2 regions of the Lawsonibacter sp. JLR.KK007 genome follow, and region 1 is predicted to be linked to the other one. Evidence: riboswitches for the same ligand, from Rfam matches in the RefSeq annotation. Region 1 holds a riboswitch; the other holds the start of a gene.
What was found. A riboswitch is a leader RNA that binds a small molecule or an ion and turns the genes downstream of it on or off. The one in region 1 is predicted to bind FMN.

Region 1 (14,478 bases):
CGCTGGTGGACCGGGTGAAGGAGCGGGTCCTCCGGAAGACCGGCGTGGAGCTGGAGCTGGAGGTCAAGGTGCTGAAATGAAGTTGAGTGAACGATACCCGGTGAGCATTTACGCCGTCCGGGAGAAGACCACCCTGCTGGTGCCCACGGTGGGCATCAAATGCGCCTCCCACGAGGCCCGAAAGCTGCCCTGGCCGCCCCAGGCGGAGGAACTGGGGGCGGCAGTGCTGGAACTGCTGGACGAACTGAAAGCGGGGAACATCCAGTATGACCCGGAGGCCAAGGGCTACTGGTTCCAGCCGGGGCTCCGGAGTTGGAAGGCATTTCAGGCGGCGTCCTCTTCGGTTGATGTGACGCTGAGAGGGACGCAGCTGTCCATTACCCGGTGGGACGGCCGCTCCGAGCGGGGCTTTGTGCCAGAGCTGGAGCCCTGCACAGTGCTCCAGGACGGAATTGGCCCCAGGGAGTTGGGAGAGGCCATCCTGGCGGCGCTGCTCCCTCTGGTGGAGAAGGAACGGGGAGAACCCGGTTAAAAGTTCTGCAAAAGAGAGTGATACCATGGAATTTATCATCATTTCCGGTCTGTCCGGGGCGGGGAAGAGCAAGGCCGCCTCGTTCCTGGAGGACATGGACTACTTCTGCATAGACAATCTGCCCGCCCCGCTGATCCCCAAATTCGCGGAGCTGTGCGCGGCGGGGCCGGGGAAGTACGACCGGGTGGCCCTGGTCACCGACGTCCGGACAGGCACCAACTTCGACGGCCTGTTCCATGCCCTGGATGTCCTGGAGGAGATGAAGTGCGCCTACCGCATCCTGTTTATGGAGGCCTCCGGCGAGACCATCATCAAGCGGTATAAGGAGACCCGCCGCTCCCATCCCCTGGCGGAGGAGGCGGACAGCCTGGAGGAGGCCATCGGGCTGGAGCGGCAGATGCTGGCCCCTCTGCGGGAGCGGGCGGATAAGATCATCGACAGCTCCAACCTGTCCACCGCCAAGCTGAAGGGGGTCCTGCGGCAGATGTTCGGCCGGGCGGACACCGGCCGGGAGCGGATGGAGGTGCGGGTAACCTCCTTTGGCTTCAAGCACGGGGTCCCCATGGAGGCCGACCTGGTCTTTGACGTCCGATTTCTGCCCAACCCCTTCTACGTCGCCAAGCTGCGCCCCCTTACCGGCCTGGACGCGGAGGTGCGGGACTATGTTTTTCAAAACGGCCAGGGGACGGAATTTTTAAACCGGCTGTGGGACCTGGTAGGCTGGCTGCTCCCCCGGTATGAGGAGGAGGGAAAAACCTCTCTGGTCATCTCCATCGGCTGCACCGGGGGCCACCATCGCTCGGTGGCCATAGCCCATGCGCTGGGAGAGAAAATCAAGGCCCAGGGCTGGCCGCTGGCCGAGAGCCACCGGGACCTGGGGCGGAATTAGGAGGCCTCCCATGGAGTTGAACCAGCTGATGAGACGGTTCAGTCTGGATGGTTTGGAGCGGCGCCAGCTGGACTGGCCGGAGCCGGAAGAAAGGAAAACGGATGAGTGAAGCATATCCCACCCTCCAGCTGTGGGAGCGGGGGCCAAAAATTGTCGCGGTGGGCGGCGGGACGGGGCTGTCCACCATGCTGCGGGGGCTGAAAAAATACACCCAGAACCTCACCGCCATCGTCACGGTGGCGGACAACGGAGGAGGCTCCGGCGCCCTGCGCCAGGACCTGCGCATCCCCCCGCCGGGGGACATCCGCCACTGTATGGAGGCTCTGGCCAACACCGAACCCATCATGGAGCGGCTGCTGACCTACCGCTTCTCTGAGGGAGTGCTGGCGGGCCAGTCCTTCGGCAACCTGATTCTGGCCGCCCTTAACGGCATCACCGGCTCCTTTGAGGAGGCGGTGGCCGAGATGAGCTATGTTCTGGCCATCACCGGCCAGGTGATCCCGGTGACCAGCGCCGATGTGCAGCTGGAGGCCGTCTTTGCCAACGACGCCCGCGTGGTGGGGGAGTCCCAAATCGCTGCCTTCAAAAAGGAGCAGGACTGCCGCATCCACCATGTCAACCTGATCCCCCGCAGTCCGGCGGCCACTCCGGCGGCATTGAAGGCCATCGGGGAGGCGGACCTGATCCTGCTGGGGCCGGGGAGCCTGTACACCAGCATCATTCCAAACCTGCTGGTGGAGGGGGTGGCCCATGCCATCGCCCAGTCGGAGGCTCCCAAGCTGTACATCTGCAACATCATGACCCAGGACGGCGAGACGGAGGGTTACACCGCCGCCGACCACCTGGAGGCCCTGCTGGCCCACGGGGAGCCGGGGCTGGTGGACCTGTGCCTGGCCAACACCGCCCCGGTGCGGCCCGGCCTGCTGGAGAAGTACCGGGAGGAGGACGCCGTCCCCCTGACGGTGGACCGGGAGCGCATCGCCGCCCTGGGCCTGGAGCTGGTGGAGCGGCCGGTGGCTTCCGCCGACGGCGACTTCGCCCGCCACGACCCGGACCGGCTGGCTCAGGCGGTTCTGGAAATTTACCGCAGCCGGGCGGTGCGCATCTTCCGGGGGGCCCGGCGGTATATACTGGAGGAGTGACCATGTCCTTTGCCGCTGACGTGAAAACCGAGCTGTGCCGCGCCCCTCTGAGCCGCAAGTGCTGTGCCCAGGCGGAGGCCTACGGCGCGCTGCTCTACTGCAACACCTTCCACAGCCGGGAGGCGAGACTGGTCACCGAGAACGGGGCCTTCGCCCAGCGGCTGCCCGTCCTGTTCAAAAAAGCCTTCCATCTCCCATTCGACCGCCTGCCCGAAGGGGGCGGCAAGCAGGTGTTCACCATGGAGGACCCGGACAAACTGGCGGTCCTCCACCAAACCTTCGGCGCGGACCCCAGGGCGGTGTCCCTCCACGTCAACTACGCCCTGCTGGAGGAGAGCTGCTGCCGCGCGTCCTTCCTCCGGGGGGCCTTTCTGGCGGGGGGGTCGGTCACCGACCCCTGGAAGAGCTATCACCTGGAGCTGGCCACCTCGCACCACAGCGTCAGCCGGGAGGTGCTGGCCCTGATGCGGGAGCTGGACCAGGAGCCAAAATCCGCCCAGCGCAAGGGAAACGCGGTGATCTACTTCAAGCAGAGCGAAAAGATCGAGGATTTTCTCACCTGTATCGGCGCGCCCCTGGCCGCCATGGAGGTGATGAACGCCAAGCTGGAGCGGGACCTGCGGGGGAGCGTCAACCGCCGGGTGAACTGCGACGCCGCCAATCTGGACAAGGCGGTGGAGGCCGCCATGTCCCAGGTGGAGGCCATCCGCCGGTTGGAGGGCTCCGGCACGCTGATCACCCTGCCGGACAAGCTCCGGGAGGCGGCCGCCCTGCGCCTGGCCCATCCCGAGGACACCCTGGCCCAGCTGGCCCAGCGGTGCGACCCGCCCATCACAAAATCTGCCCTCAACCACCGGCTGCGCAAGCTGGTGGAGCTGGGAAAGGGGTAATTTATGTCAACCTGTACCTTCCGTCCCGCCGCGCCCGGCGACGAGGAATTGATTTTAACCTTTATCCGCGCCCTGGCGGATTACGAAAAAATGTCCGGCCAGGTGGTGGCCACCCCCGAGCTGCTGCGGGAGTGGCTGTTTGAGAAGCAGAAGGCGGAGATTATCTTCGCTATGGCCGAGGGGAGAGCGGTGGGGATGGCCCTGTTTTTCCACAACTTCTCCACCTTCCTGGGCCGGGCGGGGATCTATTTGGAGGACTTGTTCGTCCTCCCCCAGGAGCGGGGGAAGGGCTACGGCAAGGCCCTGCTGAAGGAGCTGGCCCGGATTGCCGTGGAGCGGGGCTGCGGGCGGCTGGAGTGGTCCTGCCTGGACTGGAACCAGCCCTCCATCGACTTCTACACCAAGAAAATGCACGCCGTCCCCATGGATGAGTGGACGGTTTACCGTCTTACCGGCGAGACCCTGCAGGAGGCCGCCCGGCCCGAGCAGACGGAGTAAAGCGGGCAGACGCACCAAAGGGTCCCCTTGGCAAAGGGGACTCCCGGCGGAGCCGGGTGTGTGGGAGCCGAGGCGAAAAGCAGAAGGCTTGGACTGAATGTAAAGAACGAGGAGGTACCGCCATGTCCTTTGTCCACTTGCACTTACATACGGAGTTTTCCCTGCTGGACGGAGCCTGCCGGATCAGCAGGCTGGTGGAGCGGGTGAAGGAGCTGGGCCAGGAGGCGGTGGCCATCACCGATCACGGCAACATGTACGGGGTGGTGGAGTTCTACCGGGCCTGCAAGGGCGCGGGGATCAAGCCTATCATCGGCTGTGAGGTGTACGTGGCCCCCCGGGGGCGCACCCGGTTTCAGAAGGTCCACGAGTTCGACTCCAGCTACAGCCATCTGATCCTCCTCTGCCGGAACGAGGAGGGCTACCGGAATCTGTCCTTTCTGGTGTCCCAGGGCTATCTGGAGGGCTTCTACATCCGTCCCCGGATCGACCTGGACCTGCTGCGGGAGCACGCGGAGGGGCTGATCGCCTGCTCCGCCTGCATCTCGGGCGAAATTCCCAAGCTGCTGCTGGCGGGCCAGTACGACAAGGCCAAGGAGGCAGCCCTGGAGATGCGCGCCCTCTTCGGGGAGGACGGCTACTACCTGGAGATGCAAAACCACGGTCTGGACAAGCAGAAGCAGGTGAATCCCGGCCTCATCCGCCTCAGCCAGGAGACGGGCATCCCCCTCATCGCCACCAACGACGCTCACTACCTGTCCCGGGAGGACGCGCAGCTTCAGGACATCCTCATGTGCATCCAGATGGACAAGACCCTGGACGACCCCGGCCGCATGCGGATGGACAGCCAGGAGTTTTATGTCAAGTCGGAGGAGGAGATGGCCGCCCTCTTCCCCGACCACCCGGAGGCCATTGCCAACACGGCGAAGGTGGCCCAGCTGTGCAATGTGGACTTCCAGTTCGGAACATACCATCTGCCCCAGTTCCAGCTCCCCGAGGGCTGGACCGACGGGGACGCCTACTTTGAAAAGCTGTGCAGCGACGGCTTTGCCTGGCGCTACCCGGAGCCCTCCCCGGAGCAGGAGAAGCGGCTGCGCCACGAGATGGGGGTCATCCGCCAGATGGGCTTTGTGGACTATTTCCTCATCGTCCACGACTTTGTGGCCTACGCCAAGAACCAGGACATCCAGGTGGGTCCCGGCCGGGGCTCGGGGGCGGGTTCCATGGTGTCCTACTGCCTGAACATCACCGACGTGGACCCCATGCGCTACAGCCTCTTCTTTGAGCGGTTCCTCAATCCGGAGCGGATCTCCATGCCCGACCTGGATATCGACTTCTGCGCCCGGCGGCGGCAGGAGGTCATCGACTATGTCAAGAACAAGTACGGCGAGGACCACGTGGCCCAGATCGTCACCTTCAACACCCTCCAGGCCAAGGCGGCGGTGCAGGATGTGGGCCGGGCGATGGGCTTCAGCGTCCAGGAGCGGAATACGCTGTCCAAGCTGATCCCGGACAGCCGGACCACCATCGCCGAGGCTCTGGTGCTGTCCAAGCAGCTGAAGGAGAGCTGCGACAGGGAACCCCGGGTAAAAAAGCTCATCGACGCCGCCATGGCCCTGGAAGGCACCCCTCGGAATGCCTCCGTCCATCCGGCCGGGGTGGTGATTACCCGCCGTCCGGTGGTGGACTACGTCCCTCTGGCCGCCTCCAAGGACGGCCAGCCTGTGACCCAGTACACCGCCAGTCCCTTGGAGGAGCTGGGCCTGCTGAAGATGGACTTTCTCAGCCTGCGCAACATGACCCTGCTGGACGACGCCGCCCGGCTGATCCGGAAAAAGCTCCCCGGCTTTGCCATCAAAAGTATCCCGGACAACGACCCCGAGACCATGGCCATGCTGGCCGAAGGGAAGACCTCCGGGGTGTTTCAGATGGAGTCGCCGGGCATGACCGGAGTGTGCGTCAGTCTGAAGCCCCGGGACATTGAGGATATCACCGCCATCATCGCCCTGTACCGCCCCGGCCCCATGTCCTCCATCCCAAAATTCATCGAGAGCAAGCACAATCCGGAAAAGATCACCTACCGGCACCCCTCCCTGGAACCCATCCTGGCCACCACCTACGGGTGCATTGTCTACCAGGAGCAGGTGATTCAGATTTTCCAGGACCTGGCAGGCTACTCCGTCGGCCAGGCGGACATGGTCCGCCGGGCCATGTCCAAGAAAAAGGCCAAGGACATCCAGCGGGAGCGGGAGGCGTTCCTCCATGGCGACCCCGCCCGGAACATCGCCGGCTGCGCCCAAAACGGCGTGCCGGAGGATGCGGCTCAGGCCATCTATGACGACATCTCCGACTTTGCCGAGTACGCCTTCAATAAATCCCACTCCCTGGTGTACGCCATCGTCAGCTACCAGACCGCCTGGCTCAAGTGCCACCACCCCAAAGAGTACATGGCCGCTCTGCTCACCTCGGTGCTGGACAGCGGCAAAAAGGTGTCCAAATACATCGCCACCTGCCGGGAGATGGGCATCCCGGTCCTGCCTCCCGACGTCAACCAGTCGGGCGCCGACTTCACCGTGGTGGAGGAGGGAATCCGCTTCGGCCTGGTGGCCCTGAAGGGGGTGGGCTGGGGGTTTATCAACAGTCTGCTGGCCGAGCGGGAGCAGAACGGTCCCTTTTCCGACTTTATGGACTTCTGCGACCGGCTTTACGACCACGACATCAACCAGCGCATGGTGGAGAGCCTGATCAAGAGCGGCGCCTTCGACGCCATGGGCTGCCGCCGCTCCCAGCTGATGCGGGTCTTTGGGCAGGCGCTGGACGGCATCGCCGCCACCCGGAAGCGGAACGTGGATGGTCAGATGGATTTGTTCGGACTGGGCGGCGGGGAGGCGGCGATCTCCCTGCCGGCTCTGGTGCTTCCCGATGTGCCAGAGTACAGCCTCCAGGAGATGATGAACATGGAGAAGGAGACCACTGGACTCTATCTCAGCGGCCACCCTATGGACCAGTACCAGGAGCTGGCCAAGCAGCACGGCGCGGCGTCCATCGGCTCCATTCTGGAGGATTTCGAGGAGACGGCGGGTCCCCGGGAGTACCGGGACGGCCAGCGGGTGTCCATCGCCGGAGTCATCGCGGGCGTCAAGACCAAAACCACCCGAAACAACACCCTGATGGCCTATGTCAACCTGGAGGACAGCACCGGCACCATAGAGCTGCTGTGCTTCTCCCGCGTCCTGGACGAGAGCGGGAGCTGTATCAAGGAGAACGTGCCCGTTCTGGCCACCGGGAAGATCTCCGTCCGGGAGGAGAAGGAACCCCAGCTGATGGTGGACTCGGTCAGTCCCCTGTCTCATCTGGAGGCGGTCCAGGGCAAAGGAGAGACCCTGTACCTGCGTCTGCCCAGCCGGGAGGACCCCCGCCTGCGGAAGGTGCGGCTGGCCCTGTCCTTCTTCCCTGGGTCGCAGGAGGTCAAGCTCTACTTTGAGGACTGCAAAAAGCTGCTGGGCTCCCGCTGCGAGATACACCCCGCCCTGGTGCAGGAGCTGACCGAGCGGCTGGGGCAGGAGAATGTGGTGGTGCAGTAGACGAATGCAGCGGCTGTATGGAGCGGTGGGATTTTGAGTGGTGGGGGATAAACTGCTGGTCCCAAACCCCGAAGCTTCTCCAACTGTGCGGAGGAGCTTCGGTCACGAACTGCAAAGGAGAGAAACATGCTGGACGCTCTGCGGGAATTCAATATGCCCTCCGTCCTCCTGCGGCTGACGCTGGCGGTGCTGTGCGGCGGGATGATCGGGGTCAACCGGGAGCACAAGCGGCGTCCGGCGGGCTTTCGCACCTATATGCTGGTGTGCCTGGGGTCCGCCATGACCGGTGTGCTGAGTCAGTATCTGTGGGTGATGATGAATACCCAGTGGGCGGAGGTCTCGGCGCTGCTGGAGAAGAAGATCGACGTCTCCCGCATCGGGGCCAAGGCCATCGGCGGAGTGGGCTTTCTGGGGGCGGGCACCATCCTGATCACCGACCAGTCGGAGGTGAAGGGGCTGACCACCGCGGCGGGGCTGTGGGCCTCGGCCTGCCTGGGCGTGGCCATTGGAGCCGGGTTCTACGAGGGGGCGCTGGCGGGCTTCGCAGCCATTTTCCTGAGCATCAAGGTGCTGCCCCGGATCGAGGAATTTCTGCTGTCCCGGTCCCGGAACATGAATCTGTATGTGGAGCTGGTGTCCCCCGAGCGCCTGCGGGACTTTATCGCCCTGCTGAAGGCCATGGGCATCCAGATCTTCGACGTGGAGCTGGAGCGGAAGGGACAGAGCGGCGGTGGAGTCAGCGTAGTGCTCTATCTGCATTTGCCAAAAAGCCAGTCCCACACCAAACTGCTGGCCAATCTGTCCTACAGCCCGGACGTGCGGGCCATCGACGAGATATAGGAGGCGGGGATATGCTGCACGAATTGGATTTTTTGCGGGGGATGGGCCTGTCCGGCGTTGTCTTCCGGGTGGCGCTGGCGCTGTTGTGCGGCGGCGTGATCGGCATCGAGCGGGCGGAGAAGCGCCGGCCCGCCGGCTTCCGCACCCATATCCTGATCTGTCTGGGGGCGGCCATCGCCGCCATGACCAGCGTGCATTTGTTTGTGACGATGCACTATTATCTGGACGTGGCCCGCATGGGGGCCGGAGTGGTGTCCGGCATCGGTTTTATCGGCGCGGGCACCATCATGGTGACCCGGCGGCGGCGGGTGAAGGGCCTGACCACCGCGGCGGGGCTGTGGGTGGTGGCGATTGTGGGCCTGTGCTGCGGCTTCGGGTTTTACGAGGGGGCGGTGTATACCACCATCCTGGTGCTGGTGGCAGAGGTGTTTTTCTCCAAACTGGAGTACCGTCTGCTCCGGAGCAACCGGGAGATCGGCGTGTATGTGGAGTATACCAAGCCCTCCTGCCTGGAGGAGGTGGTGGACCGGTGCCATATGCTGGGCGTGAAGATTGTAGACCTGGAGATCAACCGGAAAAACGACGAGACCGGGGCGTCCTGCGCTGTTCTGGCCCTCAGCTCCCGGCAGGGAGCGGGGCGGGAGGAGATCTTCCAGGCCCTGACCAGCGTGGACGATGTGCTGGCCGTGGTGGAGACGTAAGGGATATCCAGGAGCAGCACTTACAGAGAAGTGAAACCGCCTCCCATCGCAGAGGGAGGCGGTATTTGCAAAGCTGGTTCGGATCTGGTATAATGGCACTGCAGAGATAAAAACACAGGGCGGTAGGTAGTCCGTCCGCGGGCCGCGCTCCCGTCAGTAACCTTCCCTCCCGGGTCGTCCATTCTCTGACACACAATCAGGGAGGAAACTGAATATGGACCGACATGCAAGCAGCTTTACCGTGCTGTTCCAGCCGCCCTTCTGGGTGGGGATCGCGGAGCGGTGGGACGAGTCAGGGTATTCGGCGGCCAGAGCCGTCTTTGGAGCCGAACCCACCGACGCCCAGCTCTATGAGTGGATCGAAACGGAGTGGCACAGGCTGCGGTTCAGCCCGGCGGCGGAGGGGGAGCGCCCTGCTCCGGAGCACAGGAATCCCAAACGGGTCCAGCGGGAGGCCCGTGCGGCCACCGGGGAGCGGGGCGTCAGCACCCGGGCCCAGGAGGCTCTAAGCCGTCAGCGGGAGCAGGAGGGACTGGCCCGGAAACGGGACGTCCAAAGCCGCCGGGAGCAGGAGCGGCAGGAAAAGTACCTCCTGCGCCAGCAAAAAAAGCGCGCAAAAAAGCGGGGCAGGTGAAAACCTGTCCCGCTTTTGGTGAGAGAGGAGGAGGACTGCTTCCGGTTTATTTGCCGGCGCCGTGGAGGATAGGGGAGAGGGGCTTGTAGACCAGGAAACACAGGGCGGCAGTGAGCAGCCCTTTGAGCAGGGTGAAGGGGGCGTTGAAGATAATCAGGCACTCCAGAAGGCCGTTGACGCCGGGGCGGATCGCCTGATACGCGGCGATGATCTTGTCGATTGCCATGAACTTGGTGTAGACAGGGTAGGAGATGAAGTAGTTGCAGGGGATGGAGAGCAGAGCCATCACCGCCGCCCCGGCCAGCGCGCCGATGAGGGCGCTCTTCCGGGACTTCTTGTAGTGGTAGATCACCCCGGCGGTAAAGGAGAAGGCGGCGCCCAGGATGAAATTGCACAGCTCGCCGGCGTAGGCGGTGGAGGTGCCCTTGATGATGACCTTGAGCAGGTTCTTCAGGAAGGTGACGGTCACGCCGTACCAGGGCCCCAGGGAGAAGGCGGCCAGCAGCTCGGGCAGGTCAGCGATGTCCATTTTGATGAAGGCGGGGATCAGGAAGGGGATGGGGAAGTCGAAGATGTTCAGGACGCAGGCCACCGCCGAGAGCATAGCGGTGACGGTGATGGCCCGGGTGGAGATGGCGCGTCTGGAATGGGAGACAGTGGCGGGATTGGACATAAAAAACACTCCTTTTTTGTATTTGACCGCTGAAAGACCATGTCTTCCAGGTGTCAAAACAAACAAGGAGGCGTGCTTGCGCGCACCAAAACGGCGCGTGTTTTGTTTCACACACATCTTCTTCCATCCGGACTGTAACCGTTGGTCCCGGAGTTTCACCGGGTCAGCGGACACGTTTCCGTGTCCGGTCGCGGACTTTACCGCCAGTGGGGAATTTCACCCCGCCCTGAAGACATCGTATCCAGTTGTCTGCTCTATTATACGACAGCGGCGGAGAAAATGCAACCCCTAATTTTCGCCGGACGGGCAAATTGTGGACAATTTGAAAAAGTTTGACTTACCCTCTATGCAAACGGTAAAAAATATATTAAAATAGAGGCAAGAAAACGAACAGGAGGGGTAGTTCATGGATCAGCCCAAGTATAAACGCGTGCTGCTGAAAATCAGCGGCGAAGCCCTGGCAGGAGAGGCTTCCCGGGGGTTGGACTTCCAGGTGATCGGCCGGGTCTGCGACGTGATCAAACGCTGTGTGGACCGTGGGGTCCAGGTGGGCGTTGTGGTAGGCGGCGGCAACTTCTGGCGGGGTGTGAAGGACGGCGGCGGAGCCATGGAGCGGGTCCGGGCCGATCATATGGGTATGCTGGCCACCGCCATCAACGCCTTGGCCGTGGCCGACGTGCTGGAGCAGAAGGGGGTGGAGGTCCGGGTACAGACCGCCATCGGGATGCAGGCCGTGGCCGAGCCCTACATCCGCTCCAAGGCCATCCGCCATCTGGAGAAGGGCCGCGTGGTCATTTTCGGCTGCGGCACCGGCAATCCTTTCTTCTCCACCGACACCGCCGCCGTTCTCCGGGCCGCCGAGATCGACGCGGACGTCATCCTCCTGGCCAAGAACATCGACGGCGTCTACTCCGCCGACCCCAAGCTGGACCCCACCGCCACGAAGTACGACGCCATTTCCTACGACGACGTTTTGGCTCAGCACCTGAAGGTGATGGACTCCACCGCCACATCGCTGTCGATGGACAACAAGATCCCGGTGCTCCTCTTCGCACTCAAGGACCCGGAAAACATCTACCGCGCGGTGATGGGCGAGACCATTGGGACCATTGTGGGATAAAAACAAGAAAGGAAGTAATGACCATGAGCCCTGAGATCGTAAGCTATGATGAGAGAATGCAGAAGACCATTGAGGTGGTTAAATCCAATTTCGCCGCCGTCCGGGCGGGCCGGGCCAACGCCGGCGTGCTGGACCGGATCATGGTGGAGTATTACGGCGCTCCCACGCCGCTGAACCAGGTGGCCAACATCGGTTCCCCCGATCCCCGGACCCTGACCATCCAGCCCTACGACATGTCCCTGCTGAAGGCCATTGAGAAGGCCATCCAGACCTCCGACCTGGGCATCAACCCCCAGAACGACGGCCGGGTCCTCCGTCTGGCCTTCCCCCAGCTCACCGAGGAGCGCCGCAAGGAGCTGACCAAGCAGGTGCGCAAGTACGGCGAGGAGGGCAAGGTGGCCCTGCGGAACATTCGCCGGGACGCCATGGATGACATCAAGAAGAAGACCAAAAAGTCCGAGCTGACCGAGGACGACCAGAAGAAGCTGGAGAAGGAGCTTCAGGACATGACCGACAAGCGGTGCAAGGACATCGACGACCTGACCGCCAAGAAGGAAAAGGAACTGATGGCGGTGTAACTGCAGACAGCGGGCCGGTGAGGACACCGGCCCGTTTCCCGGCATAGAAACATGAAAAAGGAGCGACCGCCCATGGCCCTCTTTTCCAAAAAAATGGCAGCGCAGACCGAGGTGGACTTCTCCCGTCTGCCCCGGCACATCGCCATCATTATGGACGGCAACGGCCGCTGGGCCAAGAAGCGGGGCCTGCCCCGAACGGCAGGTCATGCGGCGGGAGCGGAGACCTTCCGCACCATTGCCACCTACTGCAAGGACATCGGCCTGGACTACCTCACCGTCTATGCGTTCTCCTCAGAAAACTGGAAGCGGCCGGAGGAGGAGGTGGGAGCCATTATGGGCCTGCTGAAAAAGTACCTGCTGGAGGCCATCGCCCAGATGGAGCGGGACCGGGTGAAGATGGAATTTTTTGGCGACCTGTCCCCCCTGACCCCGGAGCTGCGGGAGTTGTGTGAGCGGACCCGGGAAATTTCCCGGCACTACGAGGGCTGTCAGGTGAACATCTGCCTGAACTACGGGGGCCGGGACGAGCTGGTCCGGGCGGCCCGGGCCTTTGCCCAGGACTGCATCGACGGCAAAGCCGATCCCAATCACCTGACGGTGGACCGGTTCGGCGGCTATCTCTACTCCCAGGGCGTCCCCGACCCGGATCTGGTGATCCGCACCAGCGGGGAGCTGCGGCTGTCCAACTTTTTGCTATGGCAGGCGGCCTATTCGGAGTTTTATATCACGGATGTGCTGTGGCCCGACTTCTCTAAGGAGGAGCTCCACCGGGCCATTGCCGCGTATCAAAGCCGGGACCGCCGGTTTGGAGGTGTGTAGCGTTGGCAACTCGGATTCTTGTGGGTGTGGCGCTGGGACCGGCCTTTCTGGCGGCCCTCTACCTTCTGCCCCCCCTGGCGCTGGCGGTGCTGGTGGCCTTTATCGCCGGGATGGCCTCCTTCGAGCTGCTGCGGGCCGCTCAGGTGCCCCACCACAATGGGATGTACGCCGTCACCGCCGTGGCCGCCGTCCTGATCCCCCTGGGACACGGGGTGGGCTTCGGCGGCTGGACCGCCCGGGCGGCGGCCCTTTTGCTGATGGCGGCTCTGTTCCTCCCGGCCCTGCGTCAGTACGGCGCGGAGGGGGAGATCAGCTTCAGCAGCATTATGGTCTGCCTCTTCGGCGGCATCGGCATCCCGGTCTTTTTGTCCGCCCTGGTGCAGCTGAAGTGGTTTGACTGCGGACAGTTTTACGTGCTGCTGCCGGTGATCTGCGCCTTCACCACCGATATCGGGGCGTACTTTTTTGGAGTCTTTCTGGGGCGGCACCGGGGGATCACCCAGGTCAGCCCCAACAAGTCGCTGGAGGGCTACATCGGAGGCATCGTCACCGGGTGCCTGTGCATGCTGCTCTACGGCTGGCTGGTGCAGTATTTTGGCGGGGTGACAGTCAAACTGCCGGTTATGGCTCTGTACGGCCTGCTGGGCAGCGCCATCACCGAGCTGGGGGACCTGTCCTTTTCTCTGATCAAGCGGCAGCACCATGTGAAGGACTACGGCGCCCTTCTGCCCGGCCACGGCGGGATGTTGGACCGGTTTGATTCCACCACCTTCGCGGCCCCCATGCTGCTGCTGCTGGTGGAGGTTCTGCCGGCGTTTTGAGAACAGCGTCCCCGTCCCGCCGCAGCGGCAGAAGCCTCCCTTTGCAACGGGGGGATTTTGGATGCAATCCTGGGGTGTTTGCATAGAAAGGAACACAATTATGAGCCAAAAGGTGACAGTTTTAGGTTCCACCGGTTCCATCGGGCGGCAGTCCTTGGAAGTGATTGCCGCCTGCGGCATGGAGGCCGCGGCGCTGGCGGCCAACTCCAGCGTCAAGCTGATGGAGGAGCAGGCCCGGCGGTTTCGGCCGGCCATTGCCGCCCTGGCGGACGAGAAGGCCGCCGCCGACCTGCGGGTCCGTTTGGCGGACACCAACATCCACGTCCTCAGCGGGCTGGAGGGGGTGCTGGAGGCGGCCACCATCTCCAGCGCGGACGCGGCCATTGCCGCCCTGGTGGGCATGGCGGGCCTGCGGCCCACCCTGGCCGCCATCCGGGAGGGTAAGCGGGTCTGCCTGGCCAACAAGGAGACGCTGGTCTGCGCCGGCCCCCTTGTCCTGGAGGAGGCCAAGGACTACGGCGCGAAGCTCTACCCGGTGGATTCGGAGCACTCCGCTCTGTTCCAGTGCCTGGAGGCCAACCGGGACCGGGGCGAGGTGAAGCGGCTGATCCTCACCTGCTCCGGCGGGCCCTTTTACGGCAGAACGCGGGCGGAGCTGGCCGGCATAACGGTGGAGGACGCCCTGAAGCATCCCAACTGGTCCATGGGGGCCAAGATCACCGTGGACTCCGCCACCCTGATGAACAAGGGCCTGGAGGTT
Region 2 (14,478 bases), on a different contig from region 1:
CAAACGCACGGTGGAAGTTCGGCTGCTGCCTCCCTGTGGCCTGACGGTCAGGTGGAGGGGTCCGCCGCCAGGACACCGCATCCGGACAGCAGAAAAAAGCCCCTTTTCACAGGTAAGTGTTACTATATCACGCCTGTCCCCCGCCGTCAAGTCCTTTCTCCGCTTTTTTGTTAAAAAACCGTGAAGCTTTCCGGCTCCGGGCAAAATAGGTTTGCATTCCAAAAACAGGTGTGGTATACTCCCTACTTAACTATACCCCGTCCTCGGGCGGGGCAAACATGAAATTGGAGTGATTCTTTCCCTATGGACATAGACAGTGCCAGTATTGCGATGCTGATTACCCTGCTGATCCTGGTGGTCCTGTCGGCCTATTTTTCCGCCACCGAGACCGCCTTCACCTCCCTGAACCGCATCCGCCTGAAAACCCGGGCGGACGGCGGCAGCCGCCGGGCCGCCAAGACCCTGGCCCTGGCGGAGGAGTATGACAAGCTGCTGTCCACCATCCTCATCGGCAACAACATCGTCAACATCACCGCCACCACCGTGTCCACCGTGCTGTGCACCAGGTGGTTCCATCAGTACGGCCCCACTGTGGCCACCGTGGCCCTCACCATCATCATCCTGGTCTTTGGCGAGATCACCCCCAAGAGCCTGTCCAAGGAGCGGCCGGAGGATTTCGCCATGTTCGCCCAGCCTCTGCTCCGGCTGTTCATGGTGGTGCTCACCCCGCTGAACTTCCTGTTCACCCAGTGGAAACGGCTGATGAGCAAGGTCTTTCGGGCCAAGGGGGAGGACGGCATCACCGAGGAGGAGCTGGTGGGCATGGTGGACCAGGCCGAGACCGAGGGCGGCCTGGACGAGCACGAGAGCGATCTGATCCGCAACGCCATCGAGTTCAGCGAGCTGGAGGTGTCCGACCTGCTCACCCCCCGGGTGGACCTGACCGCCGCCGGAGAGGACAGCACCATGGCGGAGCTGGCATCCCTCTTTGCGGAGACAGGATACTCCCGCATCCCCATCTACCACGAGACCATCGACAACATTGTGGGCTTTGTCCACGAAAAGGATTTCTACGCCGCCCGCTACCGGGGGGCGACCGCCCTGTCCTCCCTGACCTCCCCGGTGCTCTACACCACCGGCAACACCAAAGCCTTTGAGCTGCTGCGCATCCTGCAGAAAAGCAAGGTCCACATGGCGGTGGTGGTGGACGAGTACGGCGGGACGGAGGGCATCGTCACCCTGGAGGATATTCTGGAGGAGCTGGTGGGCGAGATCTGGGATGAGCACGACGAGGTGATCGAAACCTTCCAAAAACAGCACGACGGCAGCTATCTCATTGCCTGCTCCGCCGACCTGGACGACATGTACGACCTGTTCCAGGTGAAGGGAACCTGCGACGCCGCCACCGTCTCCGGCTGGGTGCTGGAGCAGGTGGGCCGGGTGCCCGAGGCCGGGGACCACTTCCAGGCCGAGGGGCTGGACGTCACTGTCACTCAGGTGGAGCAGCGCCGGGTGCTGGAAATCCAGGTGCGGGTTTTGGAGCATACGGAGGAACCATAAGCAGAGCCTCCAGCCGGATCATTGGCTGGAGGCTCTTTTACGCTCATTTTACGGCAACGCGGAGGGGGCCAGGGGGATGGCCACCCCGCACACCGTCACATGGTCCACCTGGGCGGGGTCCAGCACTCGGGTGACAGAGGCAGACAGGGTGTCGTCATACCGGCGGCTCCAGGCCAGGTAGGGAATGTCCTCCCGGTATCCCTCGTCTGAGCGGACCGTTGTCGTGGGCTTTAATGTTGTGCCATCCTGAAGCACCACCTCCACGGTCACGGCCTGCTCCATTTCAAACAGCTTCTCCCACCAGCTTACGCTGGAGGCTTCATCGGCAGGTCCCATTTCAATCACCAACCCGCCCTGCTCGATCACGGTTGTCTCCACCCCATCATAGCTGAAGGGGTCGCTGTTGGCGTGGGCCAGGTAGCCGGCGCACGCGCCGCCCTCCAGCTCCACCCGGACAGTGAGGGGAGAGACCTCCAGCCGGGTCAGGGTGGCGGCCCCGTCCAGCCAGGGGACTTCCACATTGGGCTCCAGATGGATGGTCTGGTCTGGGAAATCCAACTTCACGTCCTCAAAGGTCCACACATGGTCGCGGATGGCCGCCGTCAGCTCGCTTCCCTCGTGCCGCTGAGCGTGTTCCGTCAGGCGGCCGGTCCACCAGCAATCTATAATCGGGTCGATCTGAATGGTGACCGCCTCTCCCCGCAGGCCTCCGTCTTCATTCTGCACGTTATGCTGGATCAGGCAGGACATTTTATTGTCGCCGGAGTCCTCATCCGGAAGCTGGGTCACATTGGCGCCGCCCTTGCCGGGAATGTTATACACAATATGAAAATATCCATCCTCCCGGGGGGCCAGCACTGTCCCCTCCGGAGCGGTGACGTCCACCCAGATATACACGCTGCTGTCGTCCCCCACGCACTCGTCCAGGGTAACGGTCCAGCCGTTGTAGGTCAGGGAGCGGTCCAGGCGGTAGATGCCGTCCTCCAGCACCTCGGGCGCGCCGGGGGTGGTCGTATCGAACCAGGTGCGCAGACCGGGGTTCAGCACCGCCGCCAGAGTCCCCACCGTCATCACCGCCGCCGCGGCCACGCCGAACAGCATGCCGCCGCTGATGTTCTTCAGCTTCCGTTTTGTTGCGTTTGTCATGGTTTCCTTCCCTTCCGCCGCCCGCTCCAGACGGGCGGTCAAGTCCATTTTTTCCTCGGGGGTAAAGCCCACGTGCTCAAAGCTCTCTTTGATGTTCATCGGGCCACCTCCAATCTTTTGGCCAGCAGCTTGCGGGCACGGCTGAGGCGTTTCCGGGCCGCCGCAGACGTACAGCCGCACAGCCGGGCGATCTCGTCCAGGCTGCAGCCCTCGTAGTAAAAGAGGTAAAGTGCTGTGCCGTAGTGCTTGGGCAGGCTGCGGATGGCCTCGGGCAGGGAGCTGTCCTCCCGCTCCGGAGCGGGGAGCCGCTCGGCCTCTTCAATGGGCACGTTCCGCCGCCGCCCGGCGCTTTTCAGGAGGTCCTTGCAGGCGTTGATCGTACAGCGCAGGACAAATGCCCTCTCATGTTCTTCGTCCGCAAACTGCCGGCCGTCCTCCAGCAGCGTGAGGAAGATATTTTGGCAGATATCCTGGGCATCCTCCCTGGTCAGAGAGTAGGTCAGGCACAGCCGCAGGATCACATCCGCGTAGGCCTCCACGAAGCGTCCTGCCTGCCGCTCGCTGTTCCATTCCGTCATACCCTCGACCTCCTTTCACCCTTAACACGACTGTGAGACCGGAATTGTGACCGGCCGGCAAAACTTTTTTAAAAACGGCCCCCGGCTTTTCAGCCGGGAGCCGCTGCCCTCAGTTCTCCTCAGGCGGGACCGGTACAAAGACCATCCACTCATAGCTGCCGTTCCAGTTCACCCCTACCCGGCCTTCCTCCAGTATCACATAGCGGACTCCCTCCTTGGGGAAGTTAATCTGGCCGTCCTCCTCCGGGATGCCCTGGGTGCGGGACGTGCTCTCCCGAACCTCCAGCCCATCCGGACGGACCACAGCGGTCTCCGACCAGTACCAGTACACCGTGCCGTCCACCATGATCGCGGGGGTCTGGCCGCGCTCCATGCCAAAGAACTCCACCGCCGCGTCGAAGGACTCGCAGCCTATCCCCGGAGCCTCCGAATTGCCCTGGGGCAGGTCCCCGGTGCTGCTGTCCGCCGGCGCGCCGGACTCCGGCGCCCATTCGCCGGAGGGGAACTCCGCCGGGGGGAACAAGCTGTCCTCCGTCTCGTCCCCAGAGGGGCCGCTGGGCGCGCTGGAGGCGGGGCTGGACCCTCCGCAGCTCCCGGCCGGGGCGGTGGAGCTGCCGCCCCCCATGCCAAAATGGCTCACTCCGTAGCCCAGGACCAGCACCACCGCAAAGCTGGCCGCCCAGCCCAGCCAGACCCCGTAATTGCGTCCAGACCGGGGACGGCGGTACTCCTCCGCCTCCTGGATCAGATCGTCGTCCAGCAGGCCCATGGCGTCTAACAGATGTTCTGCCTTCATACCGCGACCCCCTCCCGCTCCAGCTCCTGCTTCAACCGGGTCCGCATCCGGTGGAGCCTGGATTTCGTCTGTCCCACGCTCAGGCCGAACCGGTCCGCCAGACCGTTCAGCGGCTCCAGATAAAAATACCGCCGGACGAACAGCGCCCGATCCTCTGCCGGGTATGTTCGGAGAAAGGCGGAGATGATGGCCGCCGTCTCGCTGGCCTCCAGGTTCTCGTCGGGGCGGCGGTGGTCGGGCAGGCAGTCCTCCAGCTCGTGGAGGGCCACCTCCACCTGACTGCCGCCCCGCTTGGCCGCCTTCAGCCGCCGCCGCCGGTCCAGAGACAGGTTCCGGGTCAGCTTGCCGAAGAAGGCGGACAAGATCCCGGGCCGCTGAGGCGGCATGGCGTTCCAGGCCCGGAGCCAGGTGTCGTTGACACACTCCTCTGCGTCTTCCTCCCGGTCCAGGATGCGCCGGGCAATGGTGTGGCAGTAGGGACCATATTTCGCCTCGCTCTCCGCGATGGCCTGCTGGGACCGGGCCCAGTACAGATCGATGATCTTACCATCCTCCATATTGATATGCCTCCTTTTGCTCTAAGCCTCCCTTCGCAGCGGGAGGTGGTATTCGCAACGCCAATGACGGAGGGTTGTCCCCGATCGCAATGTATCTGGTACGATTCAGAGAAATCCTCCCCAGCTCCGCCAGGGTCCTTTTGCGAAGGGGGCCGTTGTCTACCTATACAGACGCAAAACCCGCGCCGAAGGGTTCGCCCCCGGTGCGGGTTTTTGAAAAATTTTATGCCAGCGGCTCAAAGTCGGAGGCGGGGTGCTTGCACAGGGGGCAGATATAGTCGGCAGGCAGCTCGTCCCCCTCGTAGACATAGCCGCACACCTTGCACACCCACCGTTTCTTCTCGCTGGGGGCGGCGGAGGCCCCGGGCTTGGGTTTGATGTGGGCCTGGTAGTAGGCGTAGGTGGCGCTGGGGACGGAGGAGATCACCCCGCCGTCCAGTACGTCGGCCAGGAACAGGGTGTGGGTGCCCAGGTCGGTTGCGGAGACAACCTTGCAGCTCAGCCAGGCGTTGGTCCCCTGGGTGACGCAGCAGATGCCGTCCGCGTCCCTGCTGGTGTGGTCCTCAAAGCCGGCGAATTTGTCCACATCCCGGCCCGACTGGAAACCGAACCGCTGGAACAGGTCGAATTTGGCCTCCTCCGACAGGATGGAGACGGTGAATCGGCCCGTCTCCTTGACCATGTCGTGGGTGTAGTTGCTCTTGTTCACCGCGATGACAATGCGGTTGGGGTCGGTGGTCACCTGGATGGCGGTGTTGGTGATGCAGCCGTTGTCCTTGTCCCCTTGGCGGGCGGACAGCACAAACAGACCATAGCTCAGGGAATACATAACCTTGTTGTCCATAAAAGCTCCTCCTTATTTTGTAGTTTGATGGCTATGGGACCAGTTTACCATAGTCTGTCCGAAAAGTCCAGAAATAAAACAGGAATCAGTCCCGGGCAATCCGCTCCCCGTATGGGACGACCGGCTTGTACAGCAGCAGGGCGCCCGCCGTGTTCAGGCCCCCCTTGAGCAGGTTGAAGGGCAGAAAAACCGGGAGCAGCAGCTCTGCCGCCGCCTGCCGGGAACAGCCCATGTAGACCGGCGCGATCAGGTAATTCCAGAGGAGCATCATCACGACCATGCACCCCCAGCCGCACAGGAGCCCGCCGGCCGCGCCCGCGAAGGTCCGTCTCCTCCGGTAGATCAGAGCGGCGGTACACGCGAAGGAGCAGCTGGAGATCACATTCATCAAAAATCCCAGCACGCCGTTTTCGCTGACCGTCAGCAGCTCCGCGAAGGAGACGGTCACGGCGGCGGCACAGGCGGCGGACGGCCCGAAGATCAGCCCGCTGACCGCAAGCACAATGTCCTTGGGGTCGTACTTCAGGAAAAGCACCAGAGGGACCCGTCCCACGGCGGCGGCCCCGTAGGCCAGGGCGCAGAGCATCGCGGCGGCTGTCAGCTTTTTTGTACTGTGTTTCATAGAAAAACCTCCCGAAAAAAATGGACCCCTGAAGGCACGAATGCCCTTCAGAGGCCGATCATTTCGGTGTATGTATAAGGTCAACAGAGCAGCGTTCCGGACGGGCGAAAAAAGTGCGGAAGCCAGCTGTTACGCTGACCGGTTCCATACACCTTCTTCAAATCCAGACTATACTGTCGGTTTTGGAGTTGCACCAAATCAGCGCCTGCGCGCTCGCGGACTGTACCGCCGATCGGGAATTGCACCCTGCCCTGAAGACATTTCATGATTCAGTTGTCTATTTTAGTATAGCATAGAAGAACGCGGTTGTCAACCGCCCTCCGGCTTCCACAAAATTTTGGTTGACATTGTAGACCAACTGTGTTATGATTGGTCTACAATGTAAACCAAAGGAGGGTTTCCTCATGGACGGCATCAACCTGACCAACAGCGAATGGTACGTTTTGGACTGCCTGTGGGAGCGGTCCCCCCAGACGGTGATGGAACTGGTGGGGGCGCTGGGCGAGCGGCTGGGCTGGGCCAAGAGCACCACCATCACCACCCTGCGGCGGATGGAGGACAAGGGTCTGGTCCGCTGCACCGTGGAGGGCCGCGCCAAGCACTACTCCCCCAACCTTCAGCGGGAACAGGCCGTCCAGGGGGAGACCCGTTCCTTCCTGGACAAGGTCTACCGGGGCAGCGTGGGGCTGATGATGTCCGCTCTGGCGGAGAACAAGGCCCTGTCCAAGGCGGAGATCGACGAGCTGTACGAAATTCTGCGCAAAGCAGAGGAGGGACAGAGATGAAATTATTGACAGAATGGGCGGTCACCTCCGGCGTTCTGATTCTGATCGTGCTGGCGGCGCGGTGTTTGCTCAAGGGCCGGCTGTCCGCCCGGTGCCGCTACGCCCTGTGGGGGGTAGTCCTCCTGCGGCTGCTGGTGCCCTTCCAGGTGGAGCTGCCCGCCCCGGTTTCCGACGCTCTGCCGGTGCTGGCCTCCAATCTGGCCCTGGAGGTGGGGCAGTGGGAGGAGCCCTCCATCCCCCTGCTCTCCCAGGGGAGCAAGCCCGTTGCCGAGTTCAATCTTGACATCGAAACCACACTGGAGCCGGGGGATATCATATCCTACTCAGACGGAGCGGGCTGTCTGCGGCGAGATGGGGAGACAATTACCTGGTACCGCTATATCCTGTCCCCGGAACAGATTGTTCTTGCCCTGTGGCTGGCGGGGGCGGGGCTGACGGGAGCGGCTATTCTGCTTTCTAACCTGGGTTTTTCCCTGAGGCTGAGAAAGCGGCGGGAGCGGTTGGAGGGTTTGGACGCCCCCATCCCCGTCTATACGGCGGTGGGCCTGCCCTCCCCCTGCCTGGCCGGGGTGCTCCGGCCCGCTGTCTATGTGACCCCCGGGGCGGCGGAGGATGAGACCGCCCTGCGCCACATCCTGGCCCACGAGCTGACCCACTATGCACACAAGGACCACCTCTGGTCCCTGCTGCGGTGCTTGGCTCTGGCCCTCCACTGGTACAACCCCCTGGTGTGGCTGGCGGTGGCGCTGTCCAAGCAGGACGGCGAGCTGGCCTGCGACGAGGGAGCGGTGGCCCGGCTGGGGGAGGGGGAGCGTATCCCCTATGGCCGTACCCTGGTGGATATGGTGGCGGCACGGTCCCCGCGGCCCCGTGACCTGCTGTCCTGCTCCACCGCCATGACGGGCGGGAAGAAGTCCATCCAGCAGCGGGTGGCCGCCCTGGTGAAGAAGCCGGAGACAGTGAAGACCGCCCTGTTCGCCGTGATTGCTGTCGTCGCTCTGTCTGCTGTGTTCGTCTTTGCGGAGCGGGAGGAGCCGGTTCGGAACTTATACGGTCCGTACCGGTATCAGGTAAGCCATACCCAGGCGGTTCAGTTCTCCCCATCCCTCATCTCCAGCCAGATCTACCCCGCCCCCATCACCGACCCCGACCTGCTGGAGCAGGCCCTGGAGATTTTGGACTCAGCCGCCGACCTGCTGAATACCCCTGAGGAGCTGGATCTGGATCTGTCCGACGCCCCGTTTCTCTCTCCCCGCGTCACCCTGCTGGAGAGCCCGGACGACAGAACAAGCGGACACACCTATCTGCTGTACACCGTCCGCGCCGTCAACCGGGACTGGTGCTTGCTGGTCACACCCGCTGAAATGGGCGCGGAGTCCTACCGTGTGGCAGGGACACTGGACGTCTCCGCCCCGGGGGGCCTGGAGAGCCTGGCCCGGCAGCAGCGCTACCGGGAGCGGGAGGACCTGACCCCGGCCACCTTTGACTACAACCAGTACCACGCCCGCCTGGGAATGGCCCAGGGGATCTGGCTGAACATGCCCATGCTCCACGACGGACGAGTGCTCACCGACCCGGAAGAGCTGGAGCAGATCAGGAATCTGCTGATTCTCTCCCCCATCCCCCGTGACGGCCCGCTGGAGTGGGACGGGGACTGGACCCATATCATCGCCTTTTCCTCCACCCCGCCGGACCCGGACTGGACAGGGGCGGACGCCGCCAGCGTTTACTATATCCTGGCCACAGACGAGGGGTTCTATTACGTCTGCTCTGGAGACATGAAGGAGGGCGGGTACTATATCGGCACCATCTCCACTGAACACTGGGAGCAGGCGGTGGAAATCTTTGAAAACGCCCCCTCGGTCGATGAGCGGCAGCACGCGGCCCGAGATGCGGAGCTGGCCCAGAACGAGGAACCGGAACGGGTTCACCCGGTCACCGGCAGCAAAAGCAACAAAACCCCCGGCGGATTGAATCCGCCGGGGGTTTTGTTGCTTTTGCTCACGGAAAGGCCGTTAACTTCCCGCTTTTCTTCCCTTTTGCCCCGTTAAAAAGCCGTTAATTTCGTTGTTTTTCAACCAAAAAGCCGGTATCATATACCATTGAAAAATAGGCTTCCTACTCCTGAAAGGCGGTTATACCCTATGAGTCTGCGCGTCGGCATTGATATCGGCTCCACCACCGTGAAGGTCGTGGTGCTGGACGAACAAAACAAGCTGCTCTTCCGCTCCTACGAGCGGCACTTCTCCAAGACCCGGGAGCGGGCGCTGGAGACATTGAATTCCATCCGGGATATGCTCTCCGGACAGGACATTAAGGTCACCATCACCGGCTCCGCCGGCCTGGGCGTGGCCACCGCCGCGGGCATCGACTTTGTCCAGGAGGTCTACGCCACCGCCGCCGCCGTGAATACATACATCCCCGACACTGACGCCGTCATCGAGCTGGGGGGCGAGGACGCCAAGATCATCTTCTTCGGCGGCGCTCTGGAGGAGCGGATGAACGGCTCCTGCGCCGGGGGTACCGGGGCCTTCATTGACCAGATGGCTACCCTGATGAACGTCACCGTCAGCGAGCTGGACGAGCTGTCCCTGAAGCATGAGAAGATTTACCCCATCGCCTCCCGCTGCGGGGTGTTCGCCAAGAGCGACATCCAGCCCATCCTGAACCAGGGCGGGCGGAAGGAGGACGTGGCCGCCTCCATCTTCCAGGCGGTGGTGGACCAGACGGTGGCCGGCCTGACCCAGGGCCGGGAGCTGAAGGGGAAAATCGTCTTTTTGGGCGGACCGCTCCACTTCCTCATGGGCCTGCGGCAGCGGTTTGTGGAGACGCTGAAGCTGGACGGAGACCACGCTGTGTTCCCGGAGGACGGGGACTGCTTTGCCGCCATGGGGGCCGCCCTGTGCGCCACCGACTACGCCCCCGCCCCCTTCGAAACGGTGATGAAAAAGCTGGAAGACAGCGCCAACACCGCCACGGTGGTGGACACCATGCCCCCCCTGTTTGCCAGCCGGGAGGAGTATGCGGCCTTTCTGGAGCGGCACAACAGTGCCGGCGGCCCGGACATCCTTCCCATCAACGGGTACAACGGGGACGCCTATCTGGGCATCGACGCCGGGTCCACCACCACCAAAATCGTGCTCATCACGGCCGGCGGCGATCTGCTGTATCAGTATTACCACTCCAACCAGGGCAACCCGGTGGCCATCGTGCTGGAACAGCTGAAGGAGATTTACAGGCAGTGCGAAAACCGCATTGTCATCAAGGGGGCCGCCGTCACCGGCTACGGGGAGGACCTGATCAAAAACGCCTTCAACTGCGACCTGGGGCTGGTGGAGACCATGGCCCACTACAAGGCCGCCGCCTTCTTCGATCCCGACGTGGACTTCATCATCGACATCGGCGGGCAGGACATGAAGTGCTTCAAGATACGCAATGGGGCGGTGGACTCCATCATGCTCAACGAGGCCTGCTCCTCGGGCTGCGGCTCCTTTATTGAGACCTTCGCCAAGGCCCTGGGGTATGAGATTGAGGATTTCGCCAAGCTGGGTCTGTTCACCCAGAAGCCGGTGAACCTGGGCTCCCGGTGTACCGTGTTCATGAACTCCTCCGTCAAGCAGGCCCAGAAGGACGGGGCCAGCGTGGAGGACATCTCCGCCGGACTGTCCATCTCCATTGTGAAGAACGCCATTTATAAGGTGATCCGGGCCGCTTCCGCTGACGATTTAGGGAAACACATCGTGGTCCAGGGGGGCACCTTCTACAACGACGCGGTCCTCCGGGCCTTTGAGCAGGAGATTGGCCGGGAGGTCACCCGTCCCGACATTTCGGGCAGTATGGGTGCCTTCGGAGCCGCCCTGGCCGCCCGGGACCTCCATCTGGAGAAATCCGCCCTCCTCTCCCGGGAGGCGCTGGACAACTTCGCCCACACCGCCAAGCCCGCCACCTGCGGCCTGTGTACCAACCACTGTTCCCTGACGGTGAACTCCTTCGACGGCGGGCGGCGGTTCGTCTCGGGCAACCGGTGCTCCCGTCCGTTAGGCGAGGAGCCCCACCGCCTGCCCGACCTGATGCGGTACAAATACCAGGTGCTTCGAACCCTCCAGGGCCGGGGCCAGGGGGACGGCTCCCGGGGCAAAATCGGCATCCCCTTCGGACTGAATATGTACGAAAACCTGCCCTTCTGGTTTGAACTGTTCACCAAGCTGAACTTTGAGGTGGTCCTCTCCCCGGAATCCTCCCGGAAGGTCTATCTGAAGGGCCAGCGCACCATCCCCTCGGACACGGTGTGCTACCCCGCCAAGCTCCTCCACGGCCACGCAGAGGCCCTGGTGGAGGAGGAGGTGGACGCCATCTTCTACCCCTGCATGCCCTATAACTTTGACGAGGGGGCGGGGGACAACAACTACAACTGCCCCGTGGTGGCCTACTACCCCGAGCTGCTGGCGGCCAACGTCCCGGAGCTGAAGCAGGTGCGCTATCTGTACCCCTACTTCGGCCTCCACCGCCCCAAGGACATGGAGCGCAAGGCGGGGGAGTGGTTTTTCAATGAGTTCCAGATCCCTAAGCGGGAGACGGCGGCGGCGGTAAAGTCCGCCTACATCGCCTACAACGCCTACAAAAACGACCTGCGGAACATCGCCCGCACCTACATCGACAACGCCCGGGCGGAGGGCCGGCCCATTCTGGTGGTGGCGGGCCGCCCCTACCACATGGACCCGGAGATCAACCACGGCATCAACGATCTGATTACCTCCTACGGCTTCGTCCTGGTCACCGAGGACGCGGTGGCCTACCTGGAGGACAAGGCCCCCCGGCATGTGCTGAACCAGTGGACCTACCACGCCCGGATGTATAACGCCGCCCGGTACGTCTGCACCCAGCCCGACATGGAGCTGATCCAGCTGGTCAGCTTCGGCTGCGGCATCGACGCCATTACCGGCGACGAGATGCGCTCCATCCTGGAGGGGGGCGGCAAGCTGTACACCCAGCTGAAGATTGACGATATCAGCAATTTGGGGGCAGTGAAAATTCGGATTCGTTCCCTGATGGCGGCCATTGAGGCCAGAAAGGAGCATTGATATGGCTAAGTTAGTTTATGACGACACTGGACGTCTTCTCTTCACCAAGGAGATGAAGGAGGAGTACACCCTCCTCATGCCTCAGATGCTGCCCGTCCACTTCGGCATGATGAAAAAGCTGCTGGAGTGCGAGGGCTACAAGGTGGATATGCTCACCACCAACCACCGGGGCATCGTGGACGAGGGCCTGAAGTACGTCCACAACGACACCTGCTACCCCGCCCTGCTGGTCATCGGCCAGCTCATCGACGCGGTGAAGCACGGCGGCTACGACCCCCACAAGGTGGGCCTGCTCATCACCCAGACCGGCGGCGGCTGCCGGGCCTCCAACTACATCCATCTGCTGCGCAAGGCCCTGGAGAAGGCGGACATGACCTACATCCCCGTGGTGTCGGTAAACCTGTCCGGGCTGGAGAAAAACCCCGGCTTCTCCCTCACCCTGCCCTTTGTCCGCAAGGCGGTGTACGCCATGATGTATGGGGATATCATCGTCAACGTGGCCAACCAGGTCCGCCCCTACGAGGTCACCGCCGGCGATGCCGACGCTATGATTGACCGCTGGTCCCAGAAGCTGGTGGACGGCTTCCAGGCCGGAAAGGGCATGAGCCGCAAGCAGATGCGGGCCAACTTTGACGCGATTTGTTCCGACTTTTCCGCCATCCCCGTGGCGGGAGAACCCAAGATCCGCGTGGGCGTAGTGGGCGAGATCTATGTGAAATTCGCCCCTCTGGGCAACAACAACCTGGAACAATTCCTTCTGGCCGAGGGGGTGGAGCCGGTGGTGCCCGGTCTGACCGACTTCATCATCTTCAAGATCTACAACCGGGTGGCCGATGTGGACCTGTACGGCGGCAAGTGGATCAAGAAGTTCGGCTGTTCCCTGTTCATGAAGTACATCGAAGCCTGCCAGCGGGATATGATCGCCGCCCTAGAGCAGTCGGGCCGCTTCCGGGCTCCCGGAACCTTCCAGGAGCTGCACAGCCTGGTCCAGGGCTACCTGGGGGACGGCAACAAGATGGGCGAGGGCTGGCTGCTCACCGCCGAGATGCTGGAGCTGATCCACTCGGGCACCAACAGCATTGTCTGTACCCAGCCCTTCGGCTGCCTGCCCAACCACATCGTGGGCAAGGGCATGATCCGCAAGCTGAAGGACGACTATCCCTACAGCAACATTGTGGCCATCGACTACGACCCTGGCGCCACCCGCATTAACCAGGAAAACCGCATCAAGCTGATGCTGGCCAACGCCAGAGGACTCACCCAGTCCCAGCCCGCCCGTTCCCGTCCGGAGTCCCAGCCGGAGCGGACGCCCCAGCTGGCCCACGCGCATGTTTAACACAAACCAGGCGGCTGTCCAAATCGCGACAGCCGCCTGATTTTTTCGGCCAATTTCCCCTTTGGAGACGCGCAGGGAACTCCTTCTTATGTCTCCAGGCGGGCTGTCTCAGCCCGGTAGAAGGCAATCTTGTCCTCCAGCCTGTTCAGATGCTCCATCCATTTCTCCTGCTGCTCCTGTACATACGCCCGGTGGACCTCCAGCATCGCCAGCCGCTCCGCCATGGTGGAACGCCCCCGAGCACGCAATTCTGCGTAGCGCCGGATGTCCCGCAGAAGCATCCCGGTCTCCTTGAGCCGGCAGATAAAGGCGACCCACTCCACATCCCCCTCGTCGTAGTCCCGGCGGCCGCCTCCGTCCCGGGCCACCTGAAGCAGTCCCTTTTTCTCATAGTACCGCAGCTTGCTCTCCGTCAGCCCTGTCCGCTGAGTCATTGCTCCAATGGTCATGGTTCACCTCCAAAAAAGTTCTTGACTTGGACTATAGTCCAGGTTGTACGCTCCCATTATAACGCTGAGAGGAGGTGAAATCAAATGGAACAGACACGGTTCCAGCGGGGCTGGGAGTTGCTGAAGCAGGTGGACGATGCGGGCGGCGAGGCGGTAATTGATTCTCTGGCAGAAATCGCACCGGATCTTGGCCGCTACATCGTGGAATTCGCTTTCGGTGACATCTACACACGGGAGGGGCTGTCCTTGCAGGAACGGGAGCTGATTACCGTCGCCAGCCTTCTGACGGCAGGCGGGTGCGGACCTCAGCTTACCGTGCATCTCAACGGCGCTCTGAACACCGGAATCCCTCCGCAGAAGATTGTGGAGGCGCTGATTCACTGCGTCCCCTATGTGGGGTTCCCGCGGGTGCTCAACGCGGTTTCTGCGGCAAAGGAGGTCTTCGCCGCGCGGGGGCTCTGACCGGCACAATACGCAAGGCCCCGGAACGTGAACCGCTCCGGGGCCTCCTTGTTACACCAGCCGCACCTTCACCTCGTCCCCCTGGGCGGAGACGCACAGGGTATCCCCCTTTTTCAGCTGGCCGGTCAGCATCAGGTCGGCGGCGGGGTCCTCCACCAGATTGGCAATGGCCCGGCGGAGGGGGCGCGCGCCGTATTCCCGGCTGCTGCCCTTGCCCGCCAGGAGGGAGACGGCCTCCTCCTCCACCGCCATGGCGATGCCC

Region 2: another riboswitch for FMN. It lies ahead of VV088_RS13445 (ECF transporter S component); the one in region 1 lies ahead of VV088_RS03485 (ECF transporter S component).

The regions. Positions count from the first base shown of each region.
Region 1 is NZ_JAYWSY010000001.1:589,828-604,305, forward strand. Features, by position in the region: gene murB (UDP-N-acetylmuramate dehydrogenase) at 1-80, shown strand, start outside; gene VV088_RS03440 (hypothetical protein) at 77-532, shown strand; gene rapZ (RNase adapter RapZ) at 558-1,421, shown strand; gene VV088_RS03450 (gluconeogenesis factor YvcK family protein) at 1,523-2,563, shown strand; gene whiA (DNA-binding protein WhiA) at 2,566-3,453, shown strand; gene VV088_RS03460 (GNAT family N-acetyltransferase) at 3,457-3,951, shown strand; gene VV088_RS03465 (DNA polymerase III subunit alpha) at 4,074-7,532, shown strand; gene VV088_RS03470 (MgtC/SapB family protein) at 7,659-8,372, shown strand; gene VV088_RS03475 (MgtC/SapB family protein) at 8,384-9,073, shown strand; gene VV088_RS03480 (YjdF family protein) at 9,288-9,707, shown strand; gene VV088_RS03485 (ECF transporter S component) at 9,754-10,380, opposite strand; FMN riboswitch at 10,492-10,618, opposite strand; gene pyrH (UMP kinase) at 10,787-11,500, shown strand; gene frr (ribosome recycling factor) at 11,524-12,078, shown strand; gene VV088_RS03500 (isoprenyl transferase) at 12,151-12,897, shown strand; gene VV088_RS03505 (phosphatidate cytidylyltransferase) at 12,900-13,718, shown strand; gene VV088_RS03510 (1-deoxy-D-xylulose-5-phosphate reductoisomerase) at 13,819-14,478, shown strand, end outside.
Region 2 is NZ_JAYWSY010000002.1:719,335-733,812, forward strand. Features, by position in the region: gene VV088_RS13415 (HlyC/CorC family transporter) at 304-1,560, shown strand; gene VV088_RS13420 (DUF4179 domain-containing protein) at 1,609-2,805, opposite strand; gene VV088_RS13425 (RNA polymerase sigma factor) at 2,802-3,284, opposite strand; gene VV088_RS13430 (hypothetical protein) at 3,394-4,080, opposite strand; gene VV088_RS13435 (RNA polymerase sigma factor) at 4,077-4,637, opposite strand; gene VV088_RS13440 (flavin reductase) at 4,861-5,481, opposite strand; gene VV088_RS13445 (ECF transporter S component) at 5,567-6,103, opposite strand; FMN riboswitch at 6,250-6,366, opposite strand; gene VV088_RS13450 (BlaI/MecI/CopY family transcriptional regulator) at 6,508-6,888, shown strand; gene VV088_RS13455 (M56 family metallopeptidase) at 6,885-8,939, shown strand; gene VV088_RS13460 (acyl-CoA dehydratase activase) at 9,033-11,969, shown strand; gene VV088_RS13465 (2-hydroxyglutaryl-CoA dehydratase) at 11,971-13,305, shown strand; gene VV088_RS13470 (MerR family transcriptional regulator) at 13,392-13,754, opposite strand; gene VV088_RS13475 (carboxymuconolactone decarboxylase family protein) at 13,839-14,216, shown strand; gene VV088_RS13480 (ATP-dependent Clp protease ATP-binding subunit) at 14,268-14,478, opposite strand, start outside.